DNA from 2 places in the Gordonia cholesterolivorans genome. Region 2 is predicted to be linked to the other one. Evidence: riboswitches for the same ligand, from Rfam matches in the RefSeq annotation. Region 2 holds a riboswitch; the other holds the start of a gene.
The links. Region 2 has a riboswitch for cobalamin ahead of ABFX36_RS17320 (ABC transporter substrate-binding protein). Riboswitches for the same ligand answer to the same signal wherever they lie in the genome.

Region 1: it holds a riboswitch for cobalamin, as region 2 does, so the genes downstream of both, metE (5-methyltetrahydropteroyltriglutamate--homocysteine S-methyltransferase) here and ABFX36_RS17320 (ABC transporter substrate-binding protein) in region 2, are expected to answer to the same signal.

The regions. Positions count from the first base shown of each region.
Region 1 covers NZ_BAAARB010000006.1:103,018-109,235, forward strand. Annotated here, with positions in the region: gene ABFX36_RS07845 (condensation domain-containing protein) at 1-788, shown strand, start outside; gene ABFX36_RS07850 (acetyl/propionyl/methylcrotonyl-CoA carboxylase subunit alpha) at 1,003-2,814, shown strand; gene ABFX36_RS07855 (hypothetical protein) at 2,946-3,302, shown strand; gene ABFX36_RS07860 (hypothetical protein) at 3,347-3,796, opposite strand; cobalamin riboswitch at 4,028-4,261, shown strand; gene metE (5-methyltetrahydropteroyltriglutamate--homocysteine S-methyltransferase) at 4,371-6,218, shown strand, end outside.
Region 2 covers NZ_BAAARB010000026.1:7,917-14,134, reverse strand. Annotated here, with positions in the region: gene ABFX36_RS17330 (ABC transporter ATP-binding protein) at 1-70, opposite strand, end outside; gene ABFX36_RS17325 (FecCD family ABC transporter permease) at 67-1,107, opposite strand; gene ABFX36_RS17320 (ABC transporter substrate-binding protein) at 1,115-2,080, opposite strand; cobalamin riboswitch at 2,110-2,295, opposite strand; gene ABFX36_RS17315 (acyl-CoA thioesterase) at 2,334-3,134, opposite strand; gene ABFX36_RS17310 (TetR/AcrR family transcriptional regulator) at 3,184-3,741, shown strand; gene ABFX36_RS17305 (TetR/AcrR family transcriptional regulator) at 3,823-4,371, shown strand; gene ABFX36_RS17300 (MFS transporter) at 4,371-5,918, shown strand; gene galT (galactose-1-phosphate uridylyltransferase) at 6,019-6,218, shown strand, end outside.

The DNA.
Region 1 (6,218 bases), on a different contig from region 2:
AGCCCACGGGCAGCTACCTCGACTTCAGCGACGCCCAGCGCCGCGCCGCCGACGTCGCCGACCCCGAGCACCGCGCAGTGCGCACATGGGCCGAGTTCGTCGCCCGGTTCGGCGGCCGACTGCCACCGAACCCCCTGCTGACCCCCGGTCGGGCGGGGCCCGCCGAGGAGGGCACCGGGCCGGTCCAGCTCGCGCGCACCCGGTTGCTCCTCGACGACGCCGGCGCGACGCGCTTCGAGGCCTTCTGCGCCGCCTCGGGCGCGTCCCCGGTGGGCGGGATCCTGGGAGCGATGGCGGTGGCCTTCCGCGAGACCAGCGGCGCCGACGACTTCGCCGTGATCATGCCCCGGCATACGCGGACCGACCGCTCGTGGCTGCACTCGCTGGGCTGGTTCGTCGGTCTGGCGCCCCTGGTGATCGACGTCTCCGACGATCCCACGCCCGCCGAGGCGTCGCGGCGGAGCACCGCGGAACTGAGCGCTTCGCGGCACGGAAGCGAGCTTCCGTTCCTTCGTGTGGCGGATCTCATCGGCGTCACCGGCTCGCCGCATACGGTGGTCTCGTACATGGACACGCGCGGGGCACCGCGTGCCCAGGCCGCCGACGACGGTGCCGCACGGGTCCTGCGCAGCCATTCTTATGCCGACGACGAGGTCTACGTGTGGGTCAACCGGACGCCCGGCGGCCTGCGGATGCACGCTCGCTATCCCGCCGAAACCGCAGGTGATGTTCCCGTCTTCCTCGACCGTTTCGCGGACCTACTCGCGCGTACAGCCGAAGCCGGGTAGACAATTTTCTTGACCTGCGTGAGATGCGTCGTACCGAGCAATTGATCGGTGCGTTAATCTGAGTCGCGGAAATCACGTTGCCCGTCTGATGCGAGCCACGTGTAGGACGCCACGAGCGGGAGAATCCCGCGCGAGACGCAGCCCGTCGACCCCGGATGGTGAGAGCCGTCCCCGACAACGGCACCGCCTGACCGGTGGTGCCACAGGAGTGCCAGTGACCAGTTCCGCTGAGATCAGTCAGACGACCATCAAGAAGGTCCTCATCGCCAACCGCGGTGAGATCGCCGTTCGCGTGATTCGCGCCGCGAAGGACGCAGGCATCGCCAGTGTCGCCGTGTACGCCGAACCGGACGCCGACGCACTGTTCGTGCAGCTGGCGGACGAGGCGTTCGCACTCGGCGGCCAGACGTCGGCCGAGTCGTACCTGGTGTTCGACAAGGTCCTCGACGCCGCCGCCAAGTCCGGCGCTGACGCAGTCCACCCCGGATACGGCTTCCTCTCGGAGAATGCGGACTTCGCACAGGCCGTGATCGACGCCGGTCTCACCTGGATCGGCCCGCCCCCGTCGGCCATCCGTGACCTCGGCGACAAGGTGACCGCACGCCACATCGCCGAGCGCGCGAAGGCGCCGATGGCCGCCGGCACCAAGGATCCCGTCGCCGGCGCCGACGAGGTGGTCGAGTTCGCCAAGCAGTACGGCGTCCCGGTCGCGATCAAGGCCGCCTTCGGCGGCGGCGGCCGCGGCATGAAGGTCGCGCACACCGTCGAGGAGATCCCCGAGCTGTTCGAGTCGGCCACCCGCGAGGCCGTCGCGGCATTCGGTCGCGGCGAGTGCTTCGTGGAGCAGTACCTCGACAAGGCGCGACACGTCGAGGCCCAGGTCATCGCCGACCAGCACGGCAACGTCGTCGTCGCCGGAACCCGTGACTGCTCGCTGCAGCGCCGGTTCCAGAAGCTGGTGGAGGAGGCCCCCGCTCCCTTCCTGACCGACGAGCAGCGGGCGCGCATCCACTCCTCCGCGAAGGCCATCTGCCGCGAGGCCGGCTACTACGGCGCGGGCACCGTGGAGTACCTGGTCCAGGGTGACACCGTCTCGTTCCTCGAGGTCAACACCCGACTCCAGGTGGAGCACCCGGTCACCGAGGAGACCTCGGGCATCGATCTGGTGCGCCAGCAGTTCCGCATCGCCGAGGGCAAGCCCCTGGAGATCACCGAGGATCCGACCCCGCGTGGTCACTCCTTCGAGTTCCGGATCAACGGTGAGGACGCCGGGCGAGGCTTCCTGCCCGCGCCCGGCCCGATCACCGTCTACCGCGAGCCCTCCGGCCCCGGCGTCCGCGTCGACTCCGGCGTCCGCCAGGGCGACGTCATCGGCGGTCAGTTCGACTCGATGCTGGCCAAGCTGATCGTCACCGGCGAGAACCGGACCCAGGCACTCGAGCGCGCCCGCCGCGCACTGGCCGAGTTCGAGGTCGACGGCCTCGCCACCGTGATCCCGTTCCACCGCCACATCGTGTCGAACCCCGCCTTCATCGGCAGCACCGACGAGAACGGCGTCGAGGGCTTCGAGGTCTACACCAAGTGGATCGAGACCGATTGGGACAACCCGATCAAGCCCTTCACCGGCGGTGAGCCGCTCGACGACGAGGACGACACCCAGCGCCAGAAGGTCATCGTCGAGGTCGACGGCCGCCGCGTCGAGGTCTCGCTGCCCGGCGATCTCAACCTGGGCGGCGGTGGCGGCACCAACGGCGCCATCCGCCGCAAGCCGAAGTCGCGCACGCGCAAGAAGGGCGGCGGCGCCGCTGCCTCCGGCGACGCCGTGACCGCGCCGATGCAGGGCACCGTCGTCAAGGTGGCCGTCGGTGAGGGCGACGAGGTCGCCGAGGGCGACCTGGTCGTGGTCCTGGAGGCCATGAAGATGGAGAACCCGGTCACTGCGCACAAGGCCGGCACCATCACCAGCCTGTCCGCCGAGGCCGGTGCCGCGGTCACCCAGGGCACGGTGCTGCTCGAGATCAAGTAGAACCGGATACACCTCCGGCTGTGCCGTTCCGCCTGACCGATGTGGAGTCAGGAGGAACGGCACAGCCCGTTTTCGGAGCCGTGCACGCGCCCGGATCCGGCCGATTCGTGAGCGAACGAGAAGGACCCGTCATGGAAGCTGTCGAGATCAACGCCGGTGCGTGGTATCTTCGCGCCCTGCGGCACGACGAGCGGTTGTCCGATGTGCCCGCGCTCGAGCTCCTCGGCGTCGGCGATCCGGTCGAGTACATCCGAGCCGCCGACGCCGCGTGGGCCGACGAGTCGCGTCTCACGTGGGCGGTGTGCGTCCCCACCACCGGAGAACTCGCGGCGCTGATCGGCGTCGACGCCGCCGGGTCGGTGGCCGGCCTCGCCCGCGACGGCTACGACGCCGCGCTCGCGGCCGCGGTCGATCCCGCCACCCGTTGCGCGAGCGCACTGCTCGACGTCGAAGCGGCGGCTCTGCGCTCCGGACTGCCGGGCCGCTGACCCGGACGCCGCGCATCCAGGTCGCCGCGCATTCAGGCCGGCGCTCAGAGGGGCGAGTCGGCGGGGTTCCCGAGATCGGTGCAGTCGACCAGCACCATGTCGTCGCGGTGCGCGACGAGATACCGCACGGCAGGCAGTCCCGCCCCCAGCTCCGCGATGGCCTCGCGAACGCGTTCGGCTCCCAGGTAGAAGGGTTGGGCGGGACGGCCGCCGAACGCCGCGCGGCACAGACTCGTCGGGCAGTCGGCGGCGGCCTCGATGACGCGTGCGACGGCGATCGAACCGGCATCCGGGCTGTCGAGGGTCTGGATCACCGCCCCCGCCAGACTCGGATGCTGATCGACGAACTTCAGCGCCGCACTCGAGCAGGCGTCGAGACTGTCGTACCACTCGGGGAGATAGAGCGTCGTCGACGAGGTGTCGGGCGCCGGAACCACGCGGGCGCCGAGCGCCACATAGATGTCCTTGCAGCCGCCGGCGCCCAGACTTGACACGCAGGCCATCAGTCGCTGTTCTGTCGGAACATCGCCGTCACCTGCGGGATTCCGCTCGTCTCCACGGGCTACGAGGATGATCCCAGCGACCGGATGAGCCGGTCCGCCGGAGTTAAAATCACCGCCGGATCCCATGCTGCCCAATGGTACCCGGTCCTTTACCATCGATAACTGCAACTGGTTCGCCCGGCCGGGATCACTATGGAGCCCCTGCTTCCCGCCGGGCGTCGACGCGAGTTCGCTGCCGACGGCAGCGACCGCCCGCGAAGAGGGAATCCGGTGAGACTCCGGAGCTGACCCGCAGCGGTATGTCGGAACGACCGCCGTCACACGCACTGGGACCGCCCCGCCCGAGCCACGGCTCACCGGCGGCGGCGCCTGGGAAGCGACGGCCAGTAGAAGCGGGCTCCATTCCTGGCCCGCGCGCCGACGAGCCCGAAGACCTGCCGGATGTATCGAGCGCATCCGCGCCCGGTGGCTGTCCGCCTCGAGGAAACGGGCGACTGACGAACTGCGGTTCGCAGCGCCCGGTATGGCGACGGCTCGAACTACTCATGCAGGAGAAGAACACGTCATGTCCGATGACACGACTATCACCACCGACACCAGAACCACCGACTCGGCGGGCTTCACGGCCACCGTCCCCGGCGTCGCCCGGATCGGCGCCAACCGGGAGCTCAAGCGCGCGGTCGAAGCCTATTGGGCGGGCCGGATCGACGCCGCCGCACTCACCCGGGTCGCAACGGGCATCCGCCGCGACAGCTGGAGCAGACTGATCGACGCCGGTTTCGACTCGGTGCCCGTCAACACGTTCTCGTACTACGACCAGGTGCTCGACACCGCTGTGATGCTCGGCGCGCTGCCACCGCGAGTGGCGGCGATCGACGATCCGCTGGACCGCTACTTCGCCGCCGCCCGCGGCACCGCCGGCGGCCCGGGCCCCGACATCGCACCGCTGGAGATGACCAAGTGGTTCGACACCAACTACCACTATCTGGTTCCGGAGATCGGTCCGGACACCGAGTTCACCCTCGACCCGGGCACAGTCCTCGATGAGATCGCTCAGGCGCAGGCTCAGGGCGTGCCCGCCCGTCCCGTGGTGATCGGACCGATCACCTTCCTCGCGCTCGCCAAGGCGGTCGACGGCGGCCCGACACCGCTGACCCGCATCGACGATCTCCTGCCGCTCTACACCGAGCTCCTCGGCCGCCTGGCCCAGACCGGTGTCGACTGGGTCCAGATCGACGAACCCACGCTGGTGACCGATCAGGCCGACGGTCTCACCGACCTGGCCGAACGCGTCTACGGTGTGCTGTCGGCTGTCCGGACGCGCCCGCGGATCCTGGTGCAGACGTACTTCGGCGATGCGGGCGACCGTCTCGCGGCACTGGCGCGGACCGAGGTGGAGGGCGTCGGAGTGGACCTGGTGACCGGCTCTCCGAACACCGTCCGCACGGCCGATCTGACCGGAAAACTGGTAGTCGCCGGCGTGGTGGACGGCCGCAACGTCTGGCGCACCGACCTCGACGCGGCGCTGGCCGCGCTCGAGTCGCTGCGCGCGCACGCCGGTGCCCTCGCGGTCTCGACCTCGTGTTCCACACTGCACGTCCCGTACACCGTGCGCGGCGAGTTCGAACTCGACCCGGTGCTGCACGGATGGCTGGCCTTCGCCGAAGAGAAGTTCGGCGAGGTGGCCGCGCTCGCTCGGGCCCTGGCGCACGGCCGGGACGACCAGGCGTGCCGGTTCGAGGCGGCGCGCGCGGCACTGGCGTCCCGGGCAGCGGACCCGCGCGTACACGTCGCCGCGGTCCGCGAACGCCTCGCCGGGCTCACTCCGGCCGACTGGACCCGCTCGCCCGCGCCCGACCGCCGTGAGGCGCAGGACGCCGCGCTCGGCCTGCCCGTCCTGCCGACCACGACCATCGGCTCGTACCCGCAGACGGTCGAGATCCGCAAGGCGCGCCTCGCGCTGCGGAATGGAACCATCGACTCGGCGGCCTACCGGTCCCGGATGGAGCAGGAAGTCGCCGCGGTGATCGCCCTGCAGGAGCAGGTGGGTCTGGACGTCCTCGTCCACGGGGAACCCGAGCGGAACGACATGGTCCAGTACTTCGCCGAACAACTCGACGGCTTCTTCGCGACGGCCGCCGGCTGGGTCCAATCGTACGGGTCACGCTGCGTCCGGCCGCCGATCCTCTTCGGCGACGTCCGGCGGTCGTCGCCGATGACGGTCGGCTGGATCACCTACGCGCAGTCCCTGACCGAGAAGCCGGTCAAGGGCATGCTCACCGGCCCGGTGACGATCCTCGCGTGGTCGTTCGTCCGCGACGACCAGCCGCTCGCCGAGACCGCGCGTCAGGTGGCTCTCGCGATCCGGGACGAGACCACCGATCTCGAGCGCGCGGGGGTACCGATCATCCAG
Region 2 (6,218 bases):
TCCGCTCGCCGCGGGCGAAGCTCACCGCCCGCATCTCGATGCCGGGCATCCCGGTCTCGGTCCCGGTCATTCGGTGCCTCGCTGTCGCCGGAGCAGGTAGATGAAGGCGGGCACGCCGATCACCGAGGTGACGAGCCCGAGCGGCAGTTCCCGCGACGGCATCACGCCGCGGGCGATGATGTCGGCCCAGACCACCACCAATGCCCCGAGCACCACCGCCACCGGCAGGACCCGATAGTGCAGCGGGCCCACGAGAAAGCGCACCATGTGCGGCACCACGAGCCCCACGAACCCGATGATCCCCGACAGCGCCACCAGGACGGCGGTGCACAGCGACACCAGCGCGTAGAGCACCCAGCGAGTGCGGGCCACGTGAGTGCCCAGGCTCGCGGCGGCGCGTTCACCGAAGGCGAAGGCGTCCAGCGTTCGGGCGTGGGCCAGCACGGCGACGATCGTGCACACGGTGACGATCGCGGTCAGCGCGAGGGTGTTCCAGCGGATGCCGGCCACCGACCCCATCGACCAGAACATGACGCGGTCGGCGGTGCCGTGCGGGCCGAAGTAGATCAACGCCGAACTCAGCGCCGCGGCGAGTTGCCCGACGGCGACGCCGGCCAGGATCAGTCTGCCCGGAAGCAGCGCGCCCCCGCGCGTGACCGCGATCGCGAACACCAGCAGCAGCGAACCCATCGCCCCCAGAAACGCTGCGACGGAGACCACTGAGCCACCGGCCATGCTGCCCATGCCGACTCCCGTGCTCAACACCACCACGGCGCCGAGAGACGCACCGCCGGACATCCCGAGGATGTACGGGTCGGCCAGCTGGTTGCCCGTCAACGACTGCAGGACGGTGCCGCAGACCGCCAGGCCCGCACCGATGAGTGCCGCTCCGACCACCCGCGGCAGCCGCAGCTGAACGACGATGTTCTCGTCGAGCACATCGGACGTGCCGATGCCCACGCTGCTGCCGAGCGCTCGCACCACCGTGCCCAGCGGCAGATCGGCCGATCCGACCACGATTCCCAGCGCCATGCTGATCAGCAGCAGGACCGTCAGTCCGGCCAGCCAACCCGCCAGGGCCGGTGTACCGCGGAGCCGTTCGCGCACGCGCCGACTACTTCGCGAGCGCGTCCGACAGCTTGGCGGCGCCGTCGATCAGCCGCGGACCGGGGGTGCTCTCAGCGAACGGGATCACCACGAACGATCCCTTCGCGACGGCCTTCAGGTCCTTGAGCGCCGGGTCGGACTCCAGATACTTCCGCTTGGCGGCGGCCGGATCCCAGTCGGCGTCCACCAGGACGATCACGTCCGGATCGGCTTTGAGCACCGCCTCCCAGCCGGTCTCGGCCCAGTTGCCGGAGAGATCCCCGAAGACGTTCTTCGCGCCGACGGCGTCGATCACCAATTGCGGCCCGCCGTCGCCGGCACCGACGAAGGGCTTGTCGGTCGAGGAATCCCACCACAGAACCGTCTTGCCCCGTCCGGCCGACTTCGCGGTGAGGTCGGCTAGCTTCGCGCGCATGTCGGCGTTCACCCGGTCGGCATCGGCCGTCCGTCCGAAGAGCACGCCGTAGTCGCTGGTCTCACCGGCCACCGCGTCCCAGGACGAGGCCGGACGCTTCGACTTGTCCTCGCAGCCGAAGGGCGACACGTAGGTCGCCACACCGAGGTCGTCGAACGACTGCCGGCTTCCCAGCGCCTTGTCGTCGAAGGCGCTGCTGTACGACGCGGCGATCAGGTCGGGGTGCTTCTCGAGGACCGCTTCGCGGGTGGGGTACTTCTCCGACAGCACCGGGATCTCGCCGTAGGCTGCGGCCCATTGCGGGGCGATGGCGCTGTCGAGGTAGGCGGTGCCGACCAGTTGCCCGCCGGCGCCGACGGCCAGGGCCGACTCGGTGGCCCCCTGGTTGACGGTGATGGCCGCGTCGGCCGGCTTCTTCAGGGTGACGGTGCGGCCGCAGTTCTGCAGGCTGATCGCCGAGCCGTCGGCGCCCGATGCGGGATCGTCGCCGGAACAGGCGGAGACGGTGAGGACGGTGCCGGCGACGGCCAGGATCACCGCGTTCTTCAGGGTGCGCAATGCGACCCCCCTTTCCAGATACTCGTGGAACTTCGGGGTACGCCGCGGCCGGTCTCCTGGCTACACAGGACTGCCGGCGGTCGCACCTTCCCAGATGACGAGCACCCAGTGGCTGGAGTCCTGCACTCCCGGCGACTTCCGGACCTGTTCACAGTGGCGAGTACCGCGCCGGCTTCTCACCGGACTTCCCGAGCACCGTGACGTATCGCCCGAGTGTATCCGGGCACGGCCGGGACACTCGGGCGACCTCGAATCAGGCGGGGTCTTTGAAGTACACGAGCTGGTGCGTGGTCGCGAGGAGCACCTCGCCCGACCAGAGCTGTCCGTACTGGTCGAAGTGACCGTGCCCGAACCGGGCGGCGCGCGCCGTCGCGAGGACGTGTCCGGTTCCATGCGCCTCGAGTTCCTGCGCGGTGGCGTGGAAATACGTGGTCAGGGTGATGGTGCCCGCCGGCATGTAGGTTCCGTGCCGGAGAAAGACACGAGGGTAGAAGACATCGGTCATCGCGGTGAGCGCCGGGAAGTCGAGCGGCCGCTCGGGCCGGTCGCGCAGCCACAACGTCGACGTCGAGTCGGCGTCGTTCCTCCCGTCCATGCCGCCCGCGACGAACCGCTTGTCGTAGTTCTTGGCCCAGGCGATGAAGTCCACGTACTCGCTGACCTCGACCTCCTCGGCGGGCGGTGCGGCCGGAGGCGTCGGCTCGGTGTCGGACCAGGTGTCACGGGCGACGCCGAAGACCGCGGTGCCGGTGGCCGCCACCTGTCCGGATTGGCTGATCGTCACCACCCAGTGCTGATTGGTGCGGTTGGTCCGGACGGGCCGCAGGTCGAGATCCCACTGTCCTTCGGCGATCGGTGCCGCGTAATTGATGGTCAGCGCGAGCGGATCGCCGAGGACGTCGGGCCGCTGCTGGATGCCGTTGACGACGGTCGCGGCCGTGATGCCGCCGAACGGGCCGACCATGTTGTTGTACGCGGGATGCGTCTGCGCGCGGACCACATGGTCCGACGCCGTGGGCGTGAGGGCGATGGCCTCATCGAAAACGTGAGTCATGCGTCGACGGTAACAGAACGATCGTTCTACTCACGCGTACCCTGGGTGCATGGCAACACTCCCCGTCCGCGACCGACTGCTCCTGTCGGCGACTCAGCTGCTCCGGAGCAAGGGAGCCGACGGATTCGGAATGTCGGAGCTCATGGAGCACAGCGGCGTGGCGCGGCGCTCGATGTACCAGCACTTCCCCCGCGGCAAGGCGCAACTGCTGGAGCAGGCCACCGACGAGGCGGCCAGGCACGCCTCGTCGCGCCTCGCGGCCGCACTGTACGGCCGGACCGCTGTGGCGGGTCTGATCGTCATCGTGGACGAGTGGAAGCAGACCCTGGTGCGCCACGACTACCGCCTCGGCTGCCCCCTGGTGGCCGCCTCCACCTCCGCCGCGGAGTACCCGGGTGCGGCCGAGCGCGCCGCCACGGCTTTCCAAACGCTGGCGGGCCAGATCGCCGCGTCCTTCGAGGCCGACGGACTGGCCGCGGACGCCGCCCGACGCGCCGGCGACATGCTGGTGGCAGCCCTCGAAGGCGCCATCATCACCTCTCGCGCCACCCGTTCCACCGCACCGCTCGACGCCTTGTCGGCACACATCCGCGAGACGTGGGGCTGAGCCCTCCGATATTCGGTCGACAGACCTCCGCCAGCCCTGTACAAAAGTACATGTACATTCGTACAGAATTGTGAGGGAGTCATGGCCAAGCACGACCCGGAGGCACGGCGGGCGGCGATTCTCGCCGCGGCGGCGGATCTGGTGGTCGAACTCGGACCGGCCGCGCTGACGCACCGCCGCGTCGCCGAGCGTGCGGGTGTGCCGTTGGGATCGACGACCCAGTACTTCACCTCCATCGACGACCTGCGCACCCAGGCCCTGGAGCGGCTCGCCGCGGAGGTCGACGAAGACCTGGCCGCCGTGCGGAGCAGCCTGGTCGCGGCCGGCGGGTCAGCGGAAGCGCTGGTGGATCAGATTCACGACTACCTCGCCGACAGCCGCGCCGTCGCGGCCGACGTCTCGCTGATGTCGGCGGGCCTGTTCGATCCCGAACTGCGCGCGCTGTCGCTCCGCTGGCAGACCAATCTCGTCGAGATCTTGAGCGATTACGTCGGACCCGACAACGCGCTCGCCCTCGCGATCGTCTCCGACGGCGTCGTGATGCACGCGGCATTGCACAACACCGTCGTCTCCAAAGACTTCCTGCACACTCTCGTCGCGCCGTTCATGGCGCAGAAAAGACAACCGTGATGACTGCCTCACCCACCACGGGGAGCACCGGCTACTCCACCGTCCGCGCCTGGCTCGCGACCGCTGTGTTGAGTGCGAGCCTGCTCGTGATCGTGATGGATATGACGATCCTGAACATCGCTCTTCCCGCGATGTCGGCCGACTTGGAGCCCACCGCCTCCCAGCTGCTATGGATCGTCGACGTCTACTCGCTGGTGCTCGCCGGGCTGCTCGTCCCGGCCGCATCGTTGGCCGACCGCTGGGGACGCAAGCGGATGCTGTTGGCCGGGTACGCCGTCTTCGGCGCCGCATCGCTGCTCGTCCTGGTCGCCGAGTCGGCGACCGCGGTGATCGCCATCCGCGCCCTCCTCGGCATCGGCGGCGCGTTCATCATGCCGACCACACTGTCGACGATCCGCGTCCTGTTCACCGACGCGCGCCGGCGGGCGCGCGCACTCGCGGTGTGGTCGTCGGTCGCCGGTCTCGGTGCGGCGATCGGCCCGCTGGTCGGCGGTTTCCTGGTGGAGCACTTCTCCTGGCAGTCGGCTTTCCTCGTCAACGCTCCGCTGATGGCGCTGGCCGTGGTCGCCGGGGTCTTCCTGCTCCCCGAGTCGCGGTCGGCCGACCCGGGAGTCTGGGACTGGCTGGGCATCGCCCTCTCGTTCTCCGGCATGGTGCTCCTGATGTGGTCGGTGAAGCACTTCGGTGCCGAATCGAGTCTGCTGGTCCCCGAGGGCTGGGCCGCGTTCGCCGCAGGAGTGCTGCTGCTGACCGTCTTCGTCCGCCGCAGTCTGCGCCAGGACCGGCCGATGCTCGACGTCGGGCTGTTCCGCAGCCGCGTCTTCACCGGCGGTATCGCCGGCGCCCTCGGCTCGATGTTCGCGATGGCCGCGGCCCTGCTGCTGCTCGCCCAGTGGCTGCAGTCGGTGGAGGGCAGTTCACCGATCCGTGCCGGCCTGCAGCTGGTCCCGCTCGCTGTCGCCTCGGCCGCCGCCTCGCTCGCCGCACCGCGTCTGGCCGAACGCGTCGGTCCGCGAATCGTCATTGCCGGCGGCATCGCGGTGGCCGGCATCGGCATGATCGCCGTGTACCTGATCCCCGGAGAGCTGCACTACGCGTCGGCCGTCGTGTCGTTGATCCTGGTGGGTGTCGGCATCGGATCGCTGGCGATCGGCTCGGCGCTGATCATGTCGGGCAGCCCCGAGAACCGCGCGGGCAACGCCGCCGCGATGGAGGAGACCTCCTACGAACTCGGCAGCGTCATCGGTGTCGCGCTCCTCGGCAGCGTCGCCGCGGTGCTCTATCGCAGCCGGCTCGACGAGTCCGGCGCGCTGGACGACCTCGATCCCCGATTGCACGACGCGGCCCGCGAGTCGATCGGGTCCGCGGCGGGCGTCGCCGATCAGCTGCACATGCCGAACCTGGCACAGCAAGCCGGTACCGCGTTCACCGATTCGCTGCAGATCACCAGCCTCACCGGCGGTCTCATCATGCTGGCGGTCGCCGCGGCGGTGTACGCCCTGGTTCCCGCGGGTACGCGTATCGACGCCGAGGTGGTCGAGGGATGAGCCGGGCTCGGGGTCATCTCCCCGTGACGATCTGAAAACGCGTGCCGGGCTCCGGTCGCGGAAGGTCGTCGCGACCGGAGCCCGATGGTAGATTCGCCGCGTGTCGACGGCGAGGTCTCTCCCCGAACCGGTCCGCGGACGGCTCAGTGACGGACGCGAGATACTGCTGTTCGACGACGGCGAGGCCTCCGTCCTGCGCCCCGACCGCCGCGACCTGCCGACGGATCGCGGTGCGACGACCGTCCGCCGAGACCCCGTCACGAACGACTGGGTGATCGTGGCGCCCGCGCGCCAGGACCG